3 regions of the Brachybacterium sp. AOP25-B2-12 genome follow, and region 1 is predicted to be linked to each of the others. Evidence: riboswitches for the same ligand, from Rfam matches in the RefSeq annotation. Region 1 holds a riboswitch; each other region holds the start of a gene.
The links. A riboswitch is a leader RNA that binds a small molecule or an ion and turns the genes downstream of it on or off. The one in region 1 is predicted to bind thiamine pyrophosphate.

Region 1 (7,391 bases):
GCAGCTCGCCGTGCTCGTGGCCACCAGCGTGTTCGTCTCCCGCTCGCACGCCCGTCTCGCACTGCATCCCGGGCTGCTGACCGCCCGCTCGGTGCTCGAGGAGGTGCTGCGCGTCGCGGCGGTGCTGCTGGCGCTCGTGCTGTGGCCCGCCGAGGCCCGCGGTCCCATGGGGCTGTGGGTCGGCGCGGGCTGCGCGCTCGTGTGGGTGGTGCTGACCACGGTGCAGCTGGCCTCCGCTCGGCAGCGCATCGCCTCCCCGTCGTCCTGGTCCCAGGAGATGGTCGCGACCCTGCTGCTCGAGCGGGTGTCCGTGCGCCGCTCGATGGTGATCCGCGCCGCCGACGTGGTGGGGCTGATGCTCTTCCAGCTCGGCGCGACCGTCCTGGTCGCGGCGTCGCCCGTGATGGTCGTCGCGACGATCGTGCTGTCGGTGGCCACCGGGTTCTCGACCCTGGCCCTGCAGCGCCGCGCCCCGTCGGCACGGACCGGATCGCCCTGGGCCTTCGCCCCGCTGGGGATCGGCCTGCTCACCGCGGCGCTGGCCCTCCTCGCCTCCCTGTCCGCCTGACCCGCGGCGCGGCGCACGACCCCGCAGCACCGCACCTGCACGAGCACCGGAACCGCCCGACCGACCCCGCAGTCCAGCACCGAGGAGAACCCGTGAGCGCCACCGAACCGACCACCCGACCCGACTCCGCCGGAACCCTCGCCGCGGGCCTCGACCGCAGCGCCGTGGACCCGTCCGTGCGTCTCCAGGACGACCTCTTCGGACACGTCAACGGCCTCTGGCTGCGCGACCACGTGATCCCGGGCGACCGGTCGAGCGACGGGGAGTTCCGCCGCCTGCGGGACCTCTCGGAGTCCCAGGTGCGCGAGATCATCGAGGACGCCGCGGCCGACGACGCCGCCGAGGGCGCGACCGCACGGATCGGCGCGCTCTACCGCCAGTTCATGGACGAGGAGGCGATCGAGGCGCGCGGCACCGCACCGCTGGAGCCGCTGCTGGCCGCGATCGGGGACACGCCCGATCTCGCCGCGCTGACGCGTCTGACCGCCTCTCCCGACGCCGGCACCTCGCTGATCCACGCCTACGTGTGGACCGACGACCGGGATTCCACGCGCTACCAGGTCAAGCTGCACCAGGGCGGCCTGGGGCTGCCCGACGAGTCCTACTACCGCGACGAGCGCTACGCCGAGGTCCGCGAGGCCTACGTCCACCACCTCGCACAGCTGGCCCGGCTCGCCGGCCTCGAGGGCCGCCCGGGTCTCCTCGAGGGCGACGCCGACGAGATGGCCCGTGCGGTCCTGGAGCTCGAGACCGCGATCGCGCATGCGCACGTGGACGTCGTCCGGGTGCGGGACTCCGAGAAGTCCGACAACCCCATGGACCGCGCGGCGCTGGCCGCGACCTCCCCCGGCTTCGACTGGGACTCCTACGTCGAGGGGACCGGCGCGGACGCCGTCGCCTTCGACGTGGTCAACGTGGGCCAGCCCGAGTTCCTGTCCGCGGCCGCCCCCGTGTGGGCCGGCACGCCGCTTCCTGTGCTGCGCACGTGGCTGGCGCTGCACACCGTCTCGGCCTACGCCCCGTACCTGCCCGCGGATCTCGTCGCCGAGGAGTTCGACTTCTCCGGGCGGGTGCTGTCCGGGGCCGAGGAGCTGCGTGAGCGCTGGAAGCGGGGCGTCGCCTTCGTCGAGGGCGCCGTCGGGTTCGACGTGGGACGCCAGTACGTCGACCGGCACTTCCCGCCCACCCACAAGGAGCGCATGGACGCCCTGGTCACCGCCCTGCTGGACGCCTACCGCGCGTCCATCCAGGACCTCGACTGGATGACCCCCGAGACCCGTGAGCGCGCCCTCGACAAGCTCGAGCGCTTCACCCCCAAGGTGGGCTACCCCGAGCGGTGGCGCAGCTACGAGGGACTCACGGTGGACCCCGAGGACCTCGTGGCCACCGTCCGTGCGAGCCGCCGCTTCGACGCCGCCTACGAGTACGCCAAGGTCGCCGGGCCCGTGGATCCCTACGAGTGGCACATGACCCCGCAGACCGTCAACGCCTACTACAACCCGGGCGCCAACGAGATCGTGTTTCCCGCGGCGATCCTGCAGGCCCCGTTCTTCGACGCCGACGCCGAGGACGCCGTGAACTTCGGCGGGATCGGCGCCGTGATCGGCCACGAGATCGGACACGGCTTCGACGACCAGGGCTCGAAGTACGACGGCGAGGGCAACCTCCGTTCGTGGTGGACCGAGGCCGACCGCGAGGAGTTCGAGCGGCGCACCGCCGCCCTGATCGCCCAGTTCTCCGAGCTCAGCCCCCGCGAGCTGGACGACTCGCACACGGTCTCCGGCGCGCTGACGATCGGGGAGAACATCGGCGACCTCGGTGGGCTGTCGATCGCCGTCAAGGCCTACCTGCGCACCGCCGGGGACTCCGCGGCCGTCGAGCTCGACGGCCTGACCGGTCTGCAGCGGCTGTTCTGGTCCTGGGCCACCGTGTGGCGCGGGAAGAACCGTCCCCAGGAGTCCGTGCGACGTCTGGCCACGGACCCCCACTCCCCCGCGGAGTTCCGGTGCAACGTGCCCGTGGGCCACATCGACGCGTTCTACGACGCCTTCGGCGTGATCGAGGGCGATGCGCTGTACCTCGCCCCCGCCGACCGCGTGCGGATCTGGTGACCGCGTGAACGACGACGCCGGGTCCGGCGCCGACTCCGCCGTCTACCGGGGCACCACGACCCCGGGCGTGGTGGGCTGGACGCGCGTGGGGATCGTGGTCGGCGCGGCCCTCGTCCTGGCGGTGGTGCCCCTGCTGGGCGGGATGACCAGCGGGCCGGCGCTCGCGGTGTTCGCCCTCGTCGCGCTCCTGTCGATCGCGGCATGGACCTGGATGGGGCTGCGCACGACGTTCGTCGTCGACACCGACGGGGTCACGGTGCGCCTGGGCGGGTTCTGGCGCCAGCGCACCTGGCCGCTCCCCGACTTCCGCGGCGTGCAGCTGCGCACGATCCCCGCGGAGCGGCTCGGCGCGACCGTGGGCGGGGTGGGACGCCGCGCGGGCCTGCTCCTGCCGCCGATGCCCGGGGACGTGACCGCTCTGCCGGGTCGCCGCATCCTCACACCCGGGGACCAGCGCCGCCGCTCCAGGATGGTGGTCTCCCGAGCCGGGACGATGGTCGAGATCGTGGGGCGCGGTGCGGAGAACTACCTGCTGTCGGCGGACGACCCCCGGGCGACCGCCGAGGCGCTGGACGCCCTGATCCATCGGGGGCGTCGCCGCCCGTAGCCCCGTGCACGGGGTAGGATCTGCTCGTCATCCACTGACAGGGGAGCACCACGAGGTGCTGAGAGTGCGTGAACGGCGCAGACCCTCGAACCTGATCCGGTCAATACCGGCGTAGGGAGTCGGGATTTCTCTCGTGGCACGCTCGCGCCGGGCTCCGGTGCGCGTGTGCGACGGCCCTTCCCCCGATGGAAGGAGCTCATGATGACCACCACCTCGACGGAGCGCACCGCGCCCCCGTCCTCCCGCGGCGCGGGTCTGGCCTCGCGCCCCCTGCTGAAGTACCGCACGATCGACCTGGTCGTGACGGTCGCGATCGGCGTGGCCTTCGGCGTGGCGTTCCTGGGCTACGGCCAGCTCTACACCCTCCTGGACCCGTTGTTCGCGGCGTTCCGACCGCTGGTCGGTCTGCTGACCGGATTCTGGTTCCTGCCCGCGATCGTCGCCGCGCTCGTGGTGCGCCGCCCCGGCGCGGCCCTGCTCGCCGAGCTCATCGCGGCGTGCCTGGAGGCGCTGCTGGGCGGTCACTGGGGGTTCGGCACCCTCGTCTCCGGATTCCTGCAGGGCGGTGGCGTCGAGCTCGCCTTCCTGCTGACCGCCTACCGGCGCTTCACGCTGCCCGTGGCGATGCTGGGCGGTGTCCTCGCGGCCGCCTTCGAATGGGTCTACGAGCGCTTCGCCTACTACCCGGAGTTCTCGACCTTCTTCGGCCTCATGCTGCTGGTGTTCTTCCTCGTCTCGGGCATCGTGCTGGCCGGGGTGGTCGGCTGGGCGCTGACGCGGGCGCTCGCCCGCACCGGCGCGCTCGACGCGTTCCCGGCCGGGACCGAACGCGCCGAGGAGCGACTGGTCTGAGCGCGCCGACCACGGAGGCGGAGCACCGGGCACCCGACGCCGCCGAGCACCCCGTCGAGCTCGCGCTGGACGGGGTCTCGTGGCGCCCCGCCACCCGGCGTCTGCCCACGATCGACGACCTCACCCTGCACATCGCCCCCGGCGAGCGGGTGCTCCTCGCGGGTGCCAGCGGCAGCGGCAAGTCGACGGTGCTCACGGCGCTGGCAGGGCTCCTGGACCCCACGGGCGGGGACCTCACCGGCACGGTGACCGCGCCGTCCCGCCCCGGTGAGCGCGGTCTGCTGCTGCAGAACCCCGTGCACGCGCTGGTCGGGGAGACGGTGGGCCGCGACACCGCCTTCGGCCCCGAGAACATCGGTGCCGACCACGCAGGGATCCAGCACCGCGTCACCCGGGCACTGCGGGCGGCCTCGGTCGACGTCGGGGCCCGGGACCGGTGCCTGGACGCCTCGGGCGGCCAGCAGCAGCGGATCGCGCTCGCGGGGGCGCTGGCCCTGGCACCCGGCGCGCTGCTCCTGGACGAGCCGACGAGCATGCTCGACGCCGAGGCGGCCGCCCGCGTCCGCACCGCGGTGCTCGAGGCCGTGCACGGCCGCACCCTGGTGGTGGCCGAGCATCGCGTCGGGCCCTGGTTGCCGCACGTCGATCGACTCGTGGTGCTCGGCCCTCAGGCGCACGTCGTGGCCGACGGGCCGCCCGCAGAGCTCCTCGCCTCGCAGCGGCACCTCCTGCTCGAGGCGGGTCTGCGACTGCCGCCGGCCGAGGGCGGCGACGGCACAGCGGTCGAGAGCGCAGATGACGCGGGCACGACCGGCGCGTCGGCGACGCCGGGCGGGGTCGCCACGGCGGACACGGTGGGCGGACCGGACATGGTGGGCGGGCCGGAAGCGATCGGCGGACCGGACACAGTGGGCGGGCTGGACCGGCCGGTCGGGGCTGCCGGGCCGGACGGTGCGGTCAGGAGCGACGAGGTCCTGAGCCTCCGTGGCCTCTCGGTGGCCGTGCGCGGCTCTCGCGGTCCGCGCCGGGCACCCCGGCCCGCTCTCCTGACCGACCTGGACCTGGGCGTCTGCCCCGGCGAGCTCGTGGCCGTCACCGGTCCCAGCGGCAGCGGGAAGACGTCCCTGCTGCGGGTCGTGCTCGGGGTCGATGGGGCGCGCGGCGGCACGATCACCGGTCCGGGCGCGGGGCGGATCGCCTGGGTGCCCCAGGATCCGGAGCACTCGTTCGTGGCCCCGACCGTGCTGGCCGAGGCCACCGCCTCCCCGCGGGCCACCGACCCCGACCACGCCCGTGCGCTCCTGTCTGCGGCAGGCCTCGAGCATCTCGAGCGGGCGAGCCCCTATGCGCTGTCCGGGGGCGAGCAGAGACGCCTCGCCGTCGTGGCCGCGCTCGCGGAGCGTCCGGCCCTGCTCGTGCTGGACGAGCCCACGGTCGGGCTGGACGCCCACCGCTTCGACGCGCTCCTGGGGCTGCTGGCGACGGCCCGGAAGGACGGCTGCGCGGTGCTCGCGGCGAGCCACGACCCCGAGCTCGTGGCCCGTGCCGACCACGTCCTCGATCTCACCCGCCACCGGTCCGAGGCCGCGGCGGGCAGGTCCGAGGCTCCCGGGACCGGCGCGGACCCGACGTCGGTCGACACGACCATCGGGCGCGCCCGCCTGGCCCACCGCGCCCCGGCGGTCCTCCTGAACCCGCTGACCGCGTGCCTGATCGGCGCCTTCGCCGCCATCGGCTCCTTCGCGGTCGACACCTGGCAGATCGGCCTCGTGGCGATCCTGCCGACGCTGCTGCTCGCGCCGCTGGCGACCCGCACCGTCCGCGGCACGCTGCTGCGCTCCTCCCCCGTCCTCCTGAGCGCGGCCGGGCTGCTGTGGTCGACGGCCCTGCTCTCTGCGGCGCCGTCCCTGTCCCCCGAGGCCTGGCTGCTGGGCGTCAAGGAGGCCCTGCGGATCCTGGCCTTCGTGCTGCCCGGTGTGCTCGTGCTGGGCTGCATGGACCCCACGGCGCTGGGAGACGCGCTGGGCGGACGGCTGCGCCTGCCCGGTCGCGTCGTCGCGGCCTCGGTCGGCGGGCTCGTGCGGGTGGGGCACATCGGCCGGCAGTGGGACGTCATCATGACCGCCCGTCGCCTGCGCGGTCTCGGTGCGACCCGCTCCTGGCGGCATCCCGTGCGGACGCTCACGAGCACCGTCACGGTCCTGTTCTCGGCGACCTTCGCGCTGCTGGTCGACGTGCTGCGCGCCGCCTCCTGGCAGGCGCTCGCGATGGACGCCCGTGGCTTCGCCGGCGTCGAGCACCGGACCTGGGCGCTGCCCAGCACGTTCGGTCGGGCCGATGTCATCGGCGTGCTCGTCGCGGTGGTGCTGCTGGCGCTGCCGTGGGCCGCCCGTTGGGCGACCGGAGGCTGAGGCCGCAGCGCGAGGATCCCAGCCCGTCATACGACCTGCTCTCCGTGAGGGAGCGGCGGCGATCGATGCGACCCAGGTCCCGCGACCGCTCTCGGACCCGACGCCGGGAGTCCCCGCGCGCTACCGAGCGCCCTCCGAGCGACGTCGGACCCAGGTGGCGAGGAACACGACCAGTGCGACGACGGCCGCGGAGCCGAACAGGGCTGTGGAGATGTCCAGCACCTCGTCGTGCCGGAGCCACCGCACGATCGAGGAGCCGACGGCCAGGATGCCGAAGGTGATCGTCAGGTCTCGGGCACGCTTCCATGCGGGTCGTCTCGTCATCCGCCCACCGTGCCATATGCGGGGGGCCGGCGCGCGGCACGCGCCGGGACGCGATGTCCGGGCCGGTGCAAGGACGCCTACGCTGGTGGCCATGACCTCCTCCGATGCTTCCTCCGCCCCCGACGCCGACGCGGTCGCGCTGGCCCAGGCGCTCTTCGACGCCTGCCGTGCGGGCGACGCCTCCGGCGTGCTCCCCTACCTCGACGCCGGCGCCCCGGCCTCGATGCAGGACGCCTCCGGGAACTCCCTGCTCATGCTCGCGGCGTACCACGGGCACGCCGAGCTCACCGCCGCGCTGGCGCAGCGCGGCGCCGATGTCGACGCCGTGAACGACCGTGGGCAGACCCCTCTGGCAGGCGCCGTCTTCAAGGGCGACGAGGCCGTGGTGCGGGCGCTCGTGGAGGCCGGGGCGGACCCCGATCTGGGCACGCCGAGCGCGCGGGAGTCCGCCGCCTACTTCGGGCGTTCCGAGCTGGCCGCTCTGCTGCCCTCGGCCTGAGTCGTCCTGCCGCGGGCAC
Region 2 (7,391 bases), on a different contig from region 1:
CAGCAGGTCGACAGGCCAGAACTAGCGACGGACCACAGCAGGTCGACTGGCCTGATCGAGTCGGATCACCAGAGCAGGAGATTCTGCCTCGACGCGGATCAGCACCGGACGTGGACCTAAACCGAGCTCGGACACGAGAGCAAGCGATGCTCCGCGCCTCCGGGCACGGTCACAGGCAGAGGCAGAGGCAGAGGCAGAGGCAGAGGCAGAGGCACGGTGCCACGGCCGCCCCGACCGACGAGCCCCCGTCGCGCACCACCCCGACCAACGGGCCCACGTCTCGCGCCACGCCACGCCTGGCGACGACCGGTCAGCTCCCCGGGCGCGACTCCCATGCTGCGTACCCGCCGTCGAGGTGGCGGAGCCTGCCCTCGCGCAGGGACCAGTCCTCGCGCAGTCGGCGCAGCGCCCGTGCCGAGCGCGCGCCGCCTTGGCAGTAGAGGATGACGTCGTCTCCGGCAGGGAGGGCGACGGCGCCGGAGGCGAGCACCTCGTCGAGCGGGACGTTGACAGCGCCGGCCACGGCCCCTGCTGCGAACTCCCACGGCTCCCGGACGTCCACCAGCAGCGGCCCCGTGTCCAGCAGGCTCTGGAGCTGCTCGGCATCGAGCGTCTCCTCGGGGGTCGGCTCCCCCGTGCGGCACGCCGGGTCGAGAGCCGCCGGGACCTGGACACTGAGCGTCGGCGCGCGTCCCGGATCGGGCTCGATGCCCAGGGTGCGCGACGCGCTCCTGGCCTCGTCCCACAGGAGCAGACGCCCCACCAACGGCTCCCCCGTCCCGGTGATGAGCTGGATCGCCTGGGCGGCCATGATGGTGCCGAGCACCCCCGGGAGGGTCCCCAGGACCCCGGCCTCGGCGCAGGAGGGCGCCGCGCCCGGTGCGGGCGGTTCGGGGAACACGTCGCGGTACAGCGCGCCGTGCCCGGGCCAGAACACGCTGACCTGCCCGTGCCCGCGCAGGACCGCGCCCCAGACGACGGGCACACCGGTCAGCTCCCCGGCATCGGCCACGACGTACCGGGTCGCGAAGTTGTCGGCGCCGTCGATCACGAGGTCGTAGCCGCCGATCAGCTCGACGGCCCGGTCGGGTGCCAGGCGCTCCCGGTGACGGTGCACGGTGATCTCGGGGTTCAGCCGCGTGACCGCGTCCGCCGCGGAGTCGACCTTCGCGACACCCAGTCGGTCGGTCCCGTGGATCACCTGCCGGTGCAGGTTGGTCACGTCGACGACGTCGTCGTCGATGATGCCGAGGGTCCCCACGCCGGCCCCGGCGAGGTACTGCAGGGCAGGGGTGCCCAGGCCTCCGGCTCCCACGACGAGCACGGAGGCGGCGCGGAGGCGACGCTGGCCGAGCAGGCCGATCTGCGCCAGCGTGATCTGGCGCCGATATCGTGCGATCTGCTCCGCGGTGAGCTCGGGACCCGGTGCGACCAGGGGCGGTAGGTCGGATCCATGTGTCCCGACGGGTGCCGCGGTCACGGCGGGAGCCGAGGGCGCGCCACTCCTCGGGTTCCCAGAGACCCCAGGGGCCGCAGGGACCCCAGGGATCGCAGGGACCGCAGGGACCGCAGGGACCGCAGGGACCGCAGTGTTCTCGGCGACGACGGAGGTCGCGGAGGTCCCGGGGCTCCCGGACGCCGATGCCGCCGTCAGGGACCCAGGGGCACCCGGCATCCCGGCCCGGTCCCCGGTCACAGCGACTCCGCCTCACGGGAGGACCCGGCGGTCTCGACCAGGCCGTCGACAGCCGATGATGCCCGGGCCAGGCGTCGTCGCGGGATCCGTCCCGCCCGGGCCGCGAGGCGGCCTGCGCGCACGGCGAGCGCCATCCCCTCGGCCATCGCGGCGGGGTCCTGCGCGCGGGTGACCGCGCTCGCGACCAGCACGGCGTCACAGCCCAGTTCCATCGCCAGCGCCGCGTCCGAGGCGGTGCCCACCCCGGCGTCGAGCACGACCGGCACGGCGGCGCGCTCGGCGATGAGGGCGATGTTGTGGGGGTTCAGGATCCCGAGCCCGGTGCCGATCGGCGCACCCAGCGGCATCACCGCGGCGGCCCCGACGTCCTCGAGGCGGCGGGCCAGCACGGGATCGTCGTTCGTGTAGGGCAGGACCGTGAAGCCGCGCGCCACGAGCTGTGCGGTGGCCTCGAGCAGCTCGGGCCCGTCGGGCAGGAGGGTGTCCTCGTCGGCGATCACCTCGAGCTTGACCCAGTCGGTGCCGAGCGCCTCACGGGCCAGCTCCGCGGTCAGCACGGCGTCGCGCGCGCTGTAGCAGCCGGCAGTGTTGGGCAGCGCCCGGATCCCGAGGTCCCGCAGCAGGCCGAACACCGACGTGCCCACGTCGGCGCTGTAGCGGCGCATCGCGACGGTGGTCAGCGCGGTCCCGGACACGACGAGCGCGCGCTCCAGCGCGGCGAGGTCGGTGGCACCGCCGGTGCCCATGACGAGCCGGGAGGCGATCGGGTCGCCGGCGACGACCAGCAGATCGTCCTCGGGGTCGACACGGGCCGTGGCCTCGCCCCGGCCCGACATTTCCGCATCCCGCGGTGCGCGCGCGGCATCCGGCCCGCCCGCCTCGATCGGAGCCGCCCCGCCGCCGGCACCGGCACCGGCTCCAGCACCGTCTCCGGCTCCGGCTCCGGCTCCGGCTCCGGCTCCGGCTCCGGCTCCGGCGACACCCTCCCCGACAGCGGCATCGTGCGTCGTCCTCATCCTCAACCCCCCTGCACCGCGGTCACGAGCTCGCACCGCGCATCGGCCTCGAGCGGTCGTGCGGCCCAGCGGCTGCGGGGTACGACGGCGTCGTCGACGGCGACGGCGACCCCCAGGGCGGTGCCGTCCAGGGCCAGGCCGTCCTCGCCGATCTCGTGGCCGAGGCGGTCGGCGACGAGGTCGCGGACGGTCCAGCCCCCGGGCACCTCGGCCCTCTCGCCGTTGACGGTCAGGGCGATGCTCATGCGTCCTCCTTGGTGAAGCGCTCGGGGCGCACGGCCCCGGGCAGCGGATCGGGGTGGCCGTCCACGAGGTCGGCGGTGCGCCGTGCGGCCCAGGCCGACAGCAGGATCCCGTGTCGGTGGTAGCCGGTGGAGACGATCACGCGCGGATCGCCGGGCACCGGGCCCAGCAGCGGGAGGTCGTCGGGGGTGCCGGGGCGGTCGCGGGTCGTGGTCTCGACCAGCTCGGTCTCGCGGATCGCCGGCAGGATCTCGGCGGCGTCCTGCAGGAGCTGCAGCACTCCCCCGGCGGACGTCCCCGCCAGCGCGTCCTCCCGGCTGGTGGCGCCGAGGACAAGACCCAGGCCGTCGCGCGGCACGAGATAGACGGGGCGCCCGCGGACGACGGCGCGCACGGTGCCCGTCAGCAGGTGCTCCTCCCCGGGCGCCAGGATCTCCCGCGGTACCCGCAGGCGCAGCACGTCGCCGCGCACGGGCCGCAGGGCCAGGTCCAGGGCGCGGTGCGGTCCGGCGATTCCCGGGGCGCCGAGCCCGGCGGCGAGCACGATCCGGTCCCCCGGCAGCGCGTCGAGGTCCTCGACGCTCCGCAGCTCGATGCCCACGCCCCGGGCGCCCAGCACCGCGTGCACGGTGTGGGCCAGGAGGCGCGGATCGACCTGGTGATCGGCCGCGATGCGCACGGCACCGGCGATCCCGGGGCCGAGCGCGGGTTCGAGGCGGCGGGCCTCGCGCGCGGTGAGCTCGTCGACCTCCGAGCCCGCTGCCCGTTGCAGGACCGCGAGGTCGCGGAGCCCGGCGACATCGGCGTGGTCGCGCCCGACGACGAGCGTGGCGTCCTCGCGGTATCCGGCGTCCCGCGCGCTCAGCGGGTGGTCCAGGACGCGGGAGAGCGCGGGGATGCGGGCGGCGAGGGCGCGGTGGTCCGCGGCGGCCTCGCGCATGAGCTGCCACAGGGGCCCCTGGCCCACCTGGACCTCGGCGGCCGGGGCGAGCATCCCGGCGGCGGCGTGGGTGGCGCCCTCGGCGATCCCGGTCGAGACGACGTCGACCCGGTGCCCGCGCTCGGAGAGCTCGAGGGCGGTGAGCAGGCCGATGATCCCGGCTCCCACGACGACGACGTGCATCGGGCGATCCTCCTGACGGCGGCATGACCCGCATCCAGTGCTGGTGGTCGGCGCCTCGCGCCCTCTCAGCCCGGTGCTCGGGCTCCCACGGAACGCGGTGATCCTACCGCTCGGACCTGTGGAAGGCTGGCCCCATGGACGATGGCCGACGGGGGAGCAGCGGGGAGCGACGACGCGGGGGTCCCGCGGTGGGACGCCGCCGTCGGGCACGCCTCGCCGACGCGCGGCTGTACGTGTGCACGGACCTGTCGCGAGGCCCCGAAGGGTTGGTCCGCTTCGCCCACGCGGTGTTCCGCGGCGGGGTGGACGTCCTCCAGGTGCGGGACAAGGGTGCCGAGGCCCGCGCCGAGGTGGCGGCGCTGCGGGCGCTGCGCCCGGTCGCGGACCGCTACGGCGCGCTGCTCGCGGCCAACGATCGCGCGGACGTCGCGGTGCTCGCCGACGTGGACGTCCTGCACCTGGGTCAGGGGGATCTGACCTCGCACGATGCACGATCCCTGGTGGGTCCCGACGTGATCCTGGGCCGCTCGACCCGCACCCTCGCGCAGGCGCTCACCGCCCACGACGACCCCGAGATCGACTACTTCTGCACGGGCCCGATCTGGCCCACGCCCACCAAGCCCGATCGGCCCGCCGTGGGACTCGAGCCGCCCCGGGCCGTGGCGCGCCACCGCCGCGAGGTGGCCCGGACCGATACGGACACCGAGCCGATCGGGGCGGTCACCGCGCCGTCGCATCCCGCCCTGGGCGGCACGCCGTTCTTCGCGATCGGCGGCGTGGACCTCGCGCGGGTGCCCGAGGTGCTCGCGACGGGGGCCGACAGGATCGTCGTGGTCCGCGCCCTCACCCAGGCGAGGGATCCCGAGGCCGCGGCGCGGGCGCTGCGGGCCGCCGTCACCGGCGGCTGACCGGGAGGACCGGCGCCCGGGCCGACGACACGCCGTGCCCCATCGGCCACGGCCCCCGGGGAGGGCGCGTCGCCCCGCCCGAGGGCCTCACCGCGCGCCGGCCATCTCCGGCTCCTGCGCCGCCACGGCCCGTCGGGCGTACTCCCCGCCGCGGACCCGGGTGGCGACCACGAGCACGATCAGCGCGAGCGCCGTGACGGCAGACCCCACGGCCAGGGGCGAGGCGTAGCCGAGCCCGGCGGCGATCGCGAGGCCGCCCAGCCAGGCGCCGAGGGCGTTGCCGATGTTGAAGGCGGCGATGTTGGCGCCGGAGCCGAGCGTCGGGGCCTCCTGGGCGTGCGCGAGGATCCGCATCTGGAGCCCGGGCACGGTCGCGAAGCCGAAGGCGCCCATGAGCAGCAGCCCCGCGACGGCGGCGACCTGGTTCCCGACCAGCAGTGCGAAGGCGGCCAGCACGACGGTCAGCGCCGCGAGGACGACGATCAGGGTGCGCGGGAGGTCGCGGTCCGCGGCGCGCCCGCCCAGGAGGTTGCCGGCGAACAGGCCGATGCCGAGGACGGTGACGACGGCCGACAGCCACACCTGGGGCCGGGCGAAGACGCGGAACTCGCCCAGCAGGGATCCGGTGCGCTCGGGGGCGGCCACGCGCGGCGTGAGCACGGCGATCCCGAGAAGGGCGAGCACGCCGATCCCGGAGATCGCCCAGAACGTGGAGCGCCACCCCGCCGCCTGGCCCAGGAACGTGCCCAGCGGGACGCCCAGGACGTTCGCACTGGTCAACCCCGTGAACATGAGGGCGATCGCGGCGGCACGGCGGGCGGGCGGGACGAGGTCCGCGGCGACGACGGCTCCGATCCCGAAGAACGCGCCGTGGCACAGCGCCGCGAGGATCCGGCCCAGCAGCATGAGGCCGTAGGTCGGGGCCAGGGCGGAGACGAGGTTGCCGACGATGAACAGCACCATGAGCCCCAGCAGGGCGCGCTTGCGGTCGATCCGGCCCAGGGCCGCCGTGAGGGCGATCGCGCCGACGGCGACGGCCAGCGCGTAGCCGGAGATCAGCCCTCCGGCGAGCTGCTCGGTGACACCGAGGTCCGCTGCGACCTCCGGCAGGAGGCCGGCGATCACGAACTCGGTCAGGCCGATCCCGAAGCCGCCGAGCGCGAGGGCGTAGAGAGCCTTGGGCATGTGTCCACCTCGATCGATAGTCCGCGCGCGCACTAGTTGCACACGCAATCGTGAGAGATGGTTGCAGACGCTCTCTTTCTGCGCAAGCCCCGGTACAGTGGACGACGGATCACGAGCAGCACGAGGAGTCGCACATGGGCATCAGGGACGACGCCGTGCAGGTGCGCGCGCGCGGATGGCGCCGCCTCGTCGCGCTGCACGGACTCATCGAGGGCGAGCTCGGGATGGCGCTCGAGGCCGAGCACGGCCTGTCGGTGGTCGAGTACACGGTGCTCGAGGCCCTCGGGCGTCAGGACGGCTGGCACATGCGCATGCAGCAGCTGGCCCGCGCGGCCGCCCTCTCCGCGAGCGCGACGACGCGCCTGGTCACCCGGCTCGAGGACCGTGGGCTGCTCACCCGGATCCTGTGCGCCGACGACCGTCGCGGCATCTACACCGAGCTCACGCCGGCCGGCCAGGAGCTGCTGGCGTCCGCCCGCCCCACCCACGACCGCGTGCTCGAGGAGACGCTGACGCGGGCCGCGGAGACCCCGGAGCTGCGGGGGCTCGTGGACACGCTGCATGGAGCCCCGGGTACTCCGACCGACGACGAGAGCGCGGAGCCCGCGACCCTCGGCGCCCGGTGACCTCGGGCACGCCACGTCACGCTCAGCCGAGCCCGAACACCCCCGCCACGAGGTTCACCGCGGCGCCCAGGATCACGAGCCCGAAGGCGAAGGACACCAGGCCGTGGCGCAGCACGATGCCTCGCATCCGGCGGCTCACGGCGCCGGTGTCCGTCACCCCGTAGGTCATGCCCACCGCGTACGCGACGTAGAGGAAGTCCTGGTAGGTGGGCGGATCGTCGTCCCCGAAGTCGAGCCCGCCGCCCTCGGCGTAGTAGCGATGGGCGTAGTGGATCGCATAGGTCTGGTGCACGCAGGCCCAGGCGCCGAACACCCCGAGCAGGGTGATCACAGCCCCCAGCGGATTTGCCCCGCCCGATCCGCCCGCCCCGAGGTGCAGGGCGACCGTCACGATCACGGCGAGCGCCGAGGCGCCCGCCGTGATGCCCTCGTCGGCGGCCGGGCGCAGGTCCTCGCGGCTCGCGCTGCGGCGGGTGCGCTCGGCGTCCATCGGCCACAGGGAGAGCCACGAGGCCACCAGGAACACGGCCTCGCCGACCGTCACGCCGATCATCACGGCCCGCGTGTGGTCATCGAGGACCCACAGCACCGCCC
Region 3 (7,391 bases), on a different contig from region 1:
GATCGACCAGTACAACGAGGCCGCGGACGAGATCGCCGAGCCGTACAGGCTCCTGGTGATCCACGACTTCCCCGAGCAGTTCGACAGGGGGACCAACCTCCACCTCCTGCAGCGGGTGCTCGAGAACGGTCCGCGCTGCGGCATCCACACGATCGTGTCCGCACGGGCGGACGGCGGTGACGACTACACCCCCGGTCTGGAGGATCTGCTCCGAGGACCCACGATCGGCCTCGCTCGGAACGACAGCGCCTGGGTCGACCTCCCGGACACCGACACCTCATGGCGGGGCATCCGCAGCGACATCGACCATCAGATCGGCGCCGAGGAGGCACGGGCCCTCGTGGAGGCGCGCATCGAGGCCGTCGGACCCGGTGCGCACACGAGCGGGGTCACCACCGGCCTGGATCGCGCACTCGCGACCTATGCCGCGGCCGCTTCGTCCCGCACCCACCCCGAGATCCCCGCGAACACGGTCGTGCCCGACCTCGCGGATTCGTCGACCTGGTGGCAGAACTCCTCGGCGCGAGCCGTGGTGGCACCGATCGGCCTGTCGAGCGCACGGGAGGCCGCCTACCTCCGTCTCGACTCGGAGAGCAGGTCCGCGGCGCTGCTCATCGGACGTCCCGGATCCGGGAAGTCGACGCTCATCCACACCTGGCTCAGCGCGCTCAGCCTCCTCTACTCCCCGCAGGAGCTCGAGCTGCAGCTCATCGACTTCAAGGAGGGGGTGGAGTTCACCCCGTACGCCCGCCAGGGCCTCCCGCATGCCCGCGCCGTCGCGATCGAGAGCGAGCGCGAGTTCGGGCTCAACGTCCTGCGGTCGATCGAGGACGAGATGAAGCGTCGCTCGGCGCTGTTCAAGGAGGTCGGCAACGGCGTGACCTCGCTCGGCGACCACCGCGAGCGAGGGGACGTGCATCTGCCGCGGCTCGTCGTCGTGATCGACGAGTTCCAGATCCTCTTCGACACCGACGACAAGCTGGCCCTCGACGCGGCCACGAGCCTCGAGCACATCATCCGGCAGGGTCGCGGCTACGGGGTGCACCTCGTCCTGGGCTCGCAGTCGATCAGCGGGATGGTGGGCCTGAACCGCCAGGTCCTGCAGCTCATCGGCACCCGCATCCTCCTGCAGAGCTCCGAGGAGGACGCTGCGCTCGCCCTCGGGGAGCGCAACGACGCCCACCGTCACCTGACGGCCCGTGGAGAGGCCGTGGTCAACACCCAGGGCGGACGGCCCGAGGCCAACGTCTTCGTCAAGGTCGCGTACGAGAACGACGAAACACGCTGGGAGCGACTCCGGGCCCTCCGCGAGCGTGCCGACGACGGGGGCTTCACCCGCCGTCCCGTGGTCTTCTCCGCCGACCGTGCGGCCGACCGGGCCGCCCTGGTCGCCGCCGATGCGCCCCGCGCCGGCGGACGAGCACCTCGGCTCCTGCTCGGCGGTGCGCTCGGGCTCGGCGCGGCGCCCCACGTGGACCTCCCGCGCGCTCCGGGGCGCAATCTGCTCGCGGTGCTCCGCGACGGCGGTTCCGCGGAGATCGCCTTCACGATGGGGGTGATCGACGACGTCCTGCGGACCTTGCCGGATGCCGAGGTCGTGCTGTGCCCGTTCATCGGGGTCGGAGAGGAGCTCGATCCGTACCTCGAGACGCTCGCGGACCTCTCCCGTGTCCGGATCGTCCCCCAGCGACGTCTGGCGGCGGAGCTGTCGGAACTGGCCGGCACCGTCCGGTCACGTCAGGCGGATCCGTTCGGCTCGTCGGGGCCCGCACAGGTGCTGATCCTCCACGGCGTGCACCGCTCGCGAGGCCTCGCCGAGAGTTCGGGTGGGAGCGGATTCTCCTTCGATGCGCCGGAGACGCCTGCCGAGGATCCCGCCTCGGACCTCGAGAGGATCCTCGAGGAGGGGCCGGAGGTCGGCGTGCACACGGTCGCGTGGTCGGATTCGCCGTCGGGGATCACGCGGAAGCTCAGCAGGTCCGCGATCGCCGCCTTCGACCTCCGTCTGGCAGGGCCCATCTCTCCGGACGATGCCGCCGACTTCTTCGACCACGGGATCTCTCCCGCGCAGAAGCCCCGCCAGGCGCTGTTCTTCGATCGTGACAGCGGACGGACCCAGGGCGTGCTGGCCGTGACCGAGGTTCCGCTGGCCTGGTGGAGGGATGAGGTCGGAGCCCTGGCCACGGACGACGTGCGCGAGGGCGGTGTCGTCGCATGAACCGGGTGCACGCCAGCCCCGAGGACCTCGAGCGCTTCGCCCGACGTCTCCGGGGGATCCAGGACGACGTCGAGCGGTTCAACCGGGAGCTCGAGCGGACGCTCGAGACGATCGACTGGCGCGATGGGGTCAAGGACCGCATCGACAACGATGTGCGCCAGGCGGTCAAGGGCATGCGGAGGTTCTCCCATGCCTTGGGCGAGCACTCCCGGGAGGTCGACTCCAAGGCGCGCACCCTGCGCGAGTTCCTGCGGTGAGCGCGTCATGACCGCCGCCCATTCCAGTCAGGAGGCGCTGCAGCGCTCCGCGCGCGGGATCGCCGTGTTCGGCGCGGCGATGATCGCCGGTGATGCGGCCGCCCGGAGCTCCCTGCGATCGCACGAGGCCCGGGCCGCCGAAGCGCTCGAGGGCCGACGGGCGGATCATCACGATGCGCAATCCGAGCTCGGGTCCGCCCGAGGTGCGCTCTCGGCCGCGCGGACGCGGGTCCAGGCGGCGCAGGTCGAGGTCAGCCGCGCCCATGCCGCCGTGGACCCGGATCCTCGCTACTCGGGTCCTGGTCTGGCCCGGCTGCGGGCGGCGGAGGGATCGCTGTCCGCGGCCCGGTCCGATGAGTCCCGTGCCGAGCAGCAGGTCGTCCGGGCCCGCCGTGCCCTCGCCGAGGCGGAGGAGGCGATGCGGCGGTGCCGAGCCGCGGGGGAGAGGATCCACGCCGCCTCCGAGCGCTACCGGCGTTCGGCGCTGAGCTACGTGGGGATCAGCGGCGCGCTGATCCTGCGGGGGCGAGCACAGCTCGGTCGGCTCTCCGGTCTTCTCGACGAGTACCACGCGATCGGGGCGTACGGCTCAGCTCCCGGCGCGTCCGCCGCGTCGTCCGGCGGTCCCGGTGCGGGAGCTGCCGCCGGGGGCTCGGGATCGTATGCTGCCATCGCCGGATGGGAGAGCCGATGGGGGCTGACGACAGTCCCGCTCCGCGACATCGACACGGTGGGCTCGGACGAATGCTCGGCCCGCGACCGCTGGGACGTCGAGCGCTTCGAGAACGCCCTGCCTCCCCTCCTCGCGGGCGAGGACTGGGAACGGCGCATCGACGCTGCCGATGCGGCATCCGGCCGGTCGGGTGAACGCACCTTGCGTGAGGTCGTGCGCAGGCTGCTGGAGAACCCGGTGACCGTGCTCCCCGGGCCGCCCCTGCACGTCGTGGCGGGCAGGGGGCACGTCGCCGCGGCCCAGCGGGCCGGGCTCACCGAGCTCCCGGTCCGCTGTCTGGCGGGCGATGCCGCGGACGACGCCGGCGTGCGGGTGGACGGCGGTGTCCGATGAGCGAGATCCGCGACGGTGCCGACCGTCTGCGCCGGACCTCGGAGGACATAGGTGCCGCGTGGCAGGACGCGGCGTCGAGGCGATTCCGTCGCGAGGTCGTCGACGGCCTGGTGGTCGCGGCGGTCGCACTCGACGTCGCCGAGTCCCGAGCGCAGCAGGAGATCCGGGAGGCCTCGCGTGACCTCTGACCGCAGTCGGCGCGCCAGAAGGGCACCCATGCGCCGCCCCGTCCCTGCAACCCGTACGAGTTCCCCAAACCCGAGGAGGGTCCCGTGACCGAACAGCAGCTGCGTGAACCCCCCGAGCGGGACACGAGCGTCCCGCGGACAGCGGAGGAATCCGCCCGCCGACGCGCCCTGGTGTGGCTGATCGTCAAGCTCGTGCTGGTGGTGATCGCCGTCTGGCTCGTCCTCACGGGGATCTCGGCGTGCTTCTCCTTCCTCACGAGCGCAGGGTCGACGGGCGCCCTCGGGGCACTTCCTGCGCTGGGAGGAGTGGTCGGCTGAGACCGGTCGGCAGTGCTGGGCGGGAAGACCGCCGTCAGAGGATCGTGCGCTGCTCCGGATGAGGGGAGATCGCCGGTCGAATGCCGTGACAGGTTCATCGACGCTGTGGGCTGTGGGCTGTGGGCTGTGGGCCGTGGGCTGAGGGCACGTGGGGTCACGGGACCAGGACGGTTCGTCGTCCGCGGGCCTCAGTCGTCCCGGGGGCCGGGAGCTGCGCTCCCTGGCCACCCGCGCCCCCACCCCGTACGCTCGACCTCGACACGGGGTGCCCCATCGGGGGCTGAGATCACACCCGGGAACCTGATCGAGTTCGTACTCGCGGAGGGATGTCATGGACGGTCTGCCGGGGTCTGCCCGCACGTCCGCCGACCCTGTGTCTCCATCCCGGGGCTCTGCGCCCCGTCACCGAGACGCGGCCCTGCGGGGCCCACGGAGAGGCAGCCATGACCGAGACCTTCACCCAGGCGCTGCGGCGCGAGAACCAGGAGACGTGGGAGCGGGCCACCGGGCACCGGTTCGTCCGTGAGCTGACCGAGGGCACCGTCCCGGATCCGGTGATGGCCGGCTACCTGATCCAGGACCATCGCTTCCTCGACAGCTTCCTGGTGCTCCTGGGATCGGCGATCGCGTCGGCGGACACCTTCGCGGCGCGGATCCGCCTGTCGCAGTTCGTGGGGGAGGTCGCAGGCGACGAGAACACCTACTTCCTGCGGTCCTTCGAGGCACTCGGCGCGCCCGAGGACGCCCGCGCGCAGGTGCCCGACACGGCCGCGACCGCGGGGTTCACGGCACTCTTCCGGGAGGCGGCCGCGACCGGGAGCTACTCGGCGGCCCTCGGTGTGCTGGCCGTGGTCGAGGGGCTCTACCTCGACTGGGCGCAGAACGCCCCCCAGCAGCGACCTCAGAGCTTCGTCCACGCGGACTGGATCACCCTGCACGACAATCCGGCGTTCCGTGACGTCGTGGCGTTCCTGACCGCGGAGCTGGACCGGGTGGGGCCGGCCGATCCGGAGGCCGCCCGGGCGTTCTTCGCCCGCGCCGTGGACCTCGAGCTGGCGTTCTTCGACGCCGCGTACGCCCACCCTTTCGCGGGGGATCCCGCATGAGCCTGTTCGAGCTGCTGCGGGCGGAGAACGAGACGGACTGGCTGGCGTACACGCGCCACGAGTTCGTGGAGCGCCTCGGCGACGGAACCCTGCCGCTGCCCGCCTTCCAGGACTACCTGCTGCAGGACTACCGGTTCCTGCTGCATTTCGCCCGCGCCAATGCGCTGGCCGTCTACAAGAGCCGCGACGCCGCGCAGATCGCGCAGGCCGCCGATGCGCTGGCCACGACGATCACCGAGACCAGCCTGCACGTGCGCCTGGCCGGACGGTCGGGCATCGAGCCGGATCAGCTCGCAGCCGTGCCCGAGAAGCAGGCCACCGTCGCGTACACCCGCTACGTGCTGGACACGGGCATGGCCGGTGACCTGCTCGAACTGGACGTCGCGCTCGCGCCGTGCGCGATCGGCTACGCGGAGATCGGCCGGGAGCTCGCACCGCGCCTGGCCGAATACCCCGAGCATCCGTACGCGGAATGGATCGCCGAGTACGCGGGGGAGGATTTCCAGGCGGCGTCCCGGCGGGCCGAGGAGCATCTGGACCATCTCGCAGGCGGCCCGCTCTCGGAGGGGCGGATCGCCCACCTGGTGGAGGTGTTCGGCACCGCGACCCGGCTCGAGGCGGAGTTCTGGCAACAGGCTCTCGTGTGAGGCCGGACGGGGCCTCGGTGCATCCGAGCGGGACGGGCACGGCACTGAGCGGGCTTGGGCCGCCTGTGCCTCCAGTGCGGACGAAGGTCCCCGGACTCAGGCGTCGGCCAGCACCCCGAGCACGGCCTCCCCGTACTCCGCGAGCTTCTTGGCGCCCACCCCGCTGACCTGGCCGAGCGCCCCCACGGTGGGCGGATGCGCGTCGATGATCCCCACCAGCGTGGCGTCGCTGAACACCATGTACGGGGCGATCTTCTTCTCCTGGGCCACGCTCGTCCGCCAGGCCCGCAGGGCCTCGAAGATCTCCCGCTGGGCGGGCTCGAGGGCATCGGCCGCCCGGGAGCGCGACCCGGACCCGGACGAGCGCGAGCCGCCCGCCTTGGCGGGGGCGCGATCCACGGCCAGCTGCACCGTCGTCTCGCCGCGCAGCACCGGGCCGGCGTTCGGGCCGGGGACCAGCACCCCGTAGTCGCCCACGGCCTCGACGATCCCGCGGGCCAGCAACTGACGCAGGGCCGTGCGCCACTGGCGCTCGGAGAGGTCCTGGCCGATCCCCCAGACGCTCAGCTGGTCGTGGCGGGACTGCCGGGAGCGGTCGTTCTCGCGGCCCAGCAGCACGTCGATCACCTGCCCGGAGCCGAAGCGCTGATCACGCTCGCGGTCCAGGCGGATCACCGCCGACAGCAGCTTCTGCGCGGCAACGGTCGCATCCCAGGTCTCGGGCGGGTGCAGGCAGGTGTCGCAGTTGCCGCAGGGCTCGGACTCCTGGCCGAAGTACCCGAGCAGCTGGACCCGGCGGCAGGTGACGGTCTCGCACAGTGCGAGCATCGCGTCGAGGTGCGCGCGGGCGTTGCGCTTGAACTGCTCGTCGCCGTCCCCTGCATCGATGAAGCGGCGCTGGTTGACCACGTCGCCCAGGCCGTAGGCCATCCAGGCGGTCGAGGGGAGGCCGTCGCGGCCGGCGCGCCCGGTCTCCTGGTAGTAGCCCTCGATGGACTTGGGCAGGTCCAGATGGGCCACGAACCGGACGTCCGGCTTGTCGATGCCCATGCCGAAGGCGATCGTGGCGACCATGACCAGGCCGTCCTCGCGCAGGAACCGCTCCTGGTTGTGGTGACGCACGCGGGCGTCGAGACCCGCGTGGTACGGCAGGGCGTGGACGCCCTGGTCCACGAGCCAGGCGGCGGTCTGCTCGACGCTGCGGCGCGAGAGGCAGTAGACGATCCCGCAGTCGCCGTCGTGCTCGGCGCGGATCAGGCGCAGCAACTGCTCGCGCGCCCGGTCCTTGGGGCCGATCCGGTACTGGATGTTGGGCCGGTCGAAGCTGGAGACGAAGTGCCGGGCATCGCCCAGGCGCAGCCGCTCGGTGATCTCCCGGTGGGTCTCGCCGGTGGCGGTGGCGGTCAGGGCGATGCGCGGGACCTCGGGAAACGCATCGGCCAGCACGGAGAGCCCGAGGTAGTCGGGCCGGAAGTCGTGGCCCCACTGGGACACGCAGTGGGCCTCGTCGATCGCGAACAGGGCGATCTGCGCCCGGTGCAGGAGGTCCTGGGTGCGCGGCAGAACCAGGCGCTCGGGCGCCATGTACAGC

Region 2: linked by a shared signal. The riboswitch ahead of thiO (glycine oxidase ThiO) and the one ahead of ACT3TZ_RS09480 (ECF transporter S component) in region 1 are both predicted to bind thiamine pyrophosphate.
Region 3: linked by a shared signal. The riboswitch ahead of ACT3TZ_RS13050 (TenA family protein) and the one ahead of ACT3TZ_RS09480 (ECF transporter S component) in region 1 are both predicted to bind thiamine pyrophosphate.

Annotation. Positions count from the first base shown of each region.
Region 1 covers NZ_JBQSXW010000011.1:21,176-28,566, forward strand. The annotation lists gene ACT3TZ_RS09465 (hypothetical protein) at 1-568, shown strand, start outside; gene ACT3TZ_RS09470 (M13 family metallopeptidase) at 661-2,679, shown strand; gene ACT3TZ_RS09475 (hypothetical protein) at 2,684-3,286, shown strand; TPP riboswitch at 3,316-3,421, shown strand; gene ACT3TZ_RS09480 (ECF transporter S component) at 3,485-4,138, shown strand; gene ACT3TZ_RS09485 (ATP-binding cassette domain-containing protein) at 4,249-6,549, shown strand; gene ACT3TZ_RS09490 (hypothetical protein) at 6,670-6,873, opposite strand; gene ACT3TZ_RS09495 (ankyrin repeat domain-containing protein) at 6,965-7,372, shown strand.
Region 2 covers NZ_JBQSXW010000015.1:65,704-73,094, forward strand. The annotation lists gene ACT3TZ_RS11575 (ThiF family adenylyltransferase) at 311-1,480, opposite strand; gene ACT3TZ_RS11580 (thiazole synthase) at 1,693-2,532, opposite strand; gene thiS (sulfur carrier protein ThiS) at 2,715-2,957, opposite strand; gene thiO (glycine oxidase ThiO) at 2,954-4,078, opposite strand; TPP riboswitch at 4,072-4,177, opposite strand; gene thiE (thiamine phosphate synthase) at 4,213-4,986, shown strand; gene ACT3TZ_RS11600 (MFS transporter) at 5,074-6,171, opposite strand; gene ACT3TZ_RS11605 (MarR family winged helix-turn-helix transcriptional regulator) at 6,306-6,797, shown strand; gene ACT3TZ_RS11610 (DUF1345 domain-containing protein) at 6,820-7,391, opposite strand, start outside.
Region 3 covers NZ_JBQSXW010000020.1:38,297-45,687, forward strand. The annotation lists gene ACT3TZ_RS13025 (FtsK/SpoIIIE domain-containing protein) at 1-2,218, shown strand, start outside; gene ACT3TZ_RS13030 (hypothetical protein) at 2,215-2,475, shown strand; gene ACT3TZ_RS13035 (hypothetical protein) at 2,483-3,541, shown strand; gene ACT3TZ_RS13040 (hypothetical protein) at 3,538-3,729, shown strand; gene ACT3TZ_RS13045 (hypothetical protein) at 3,814-4,047, shown strand; TPP riboswitch at 4,299-4,391, shown strand; gene ACT3TZ_RS13050 (TenA family protein) at 4,491-5,153, shown strand; gene ACT3TZ_RS13055 (TenA family protein) at 5,150-5,800, shown strand; gene recQ (DNA helicase RecQ) at 5,897-7,391, opposite strand, start outside.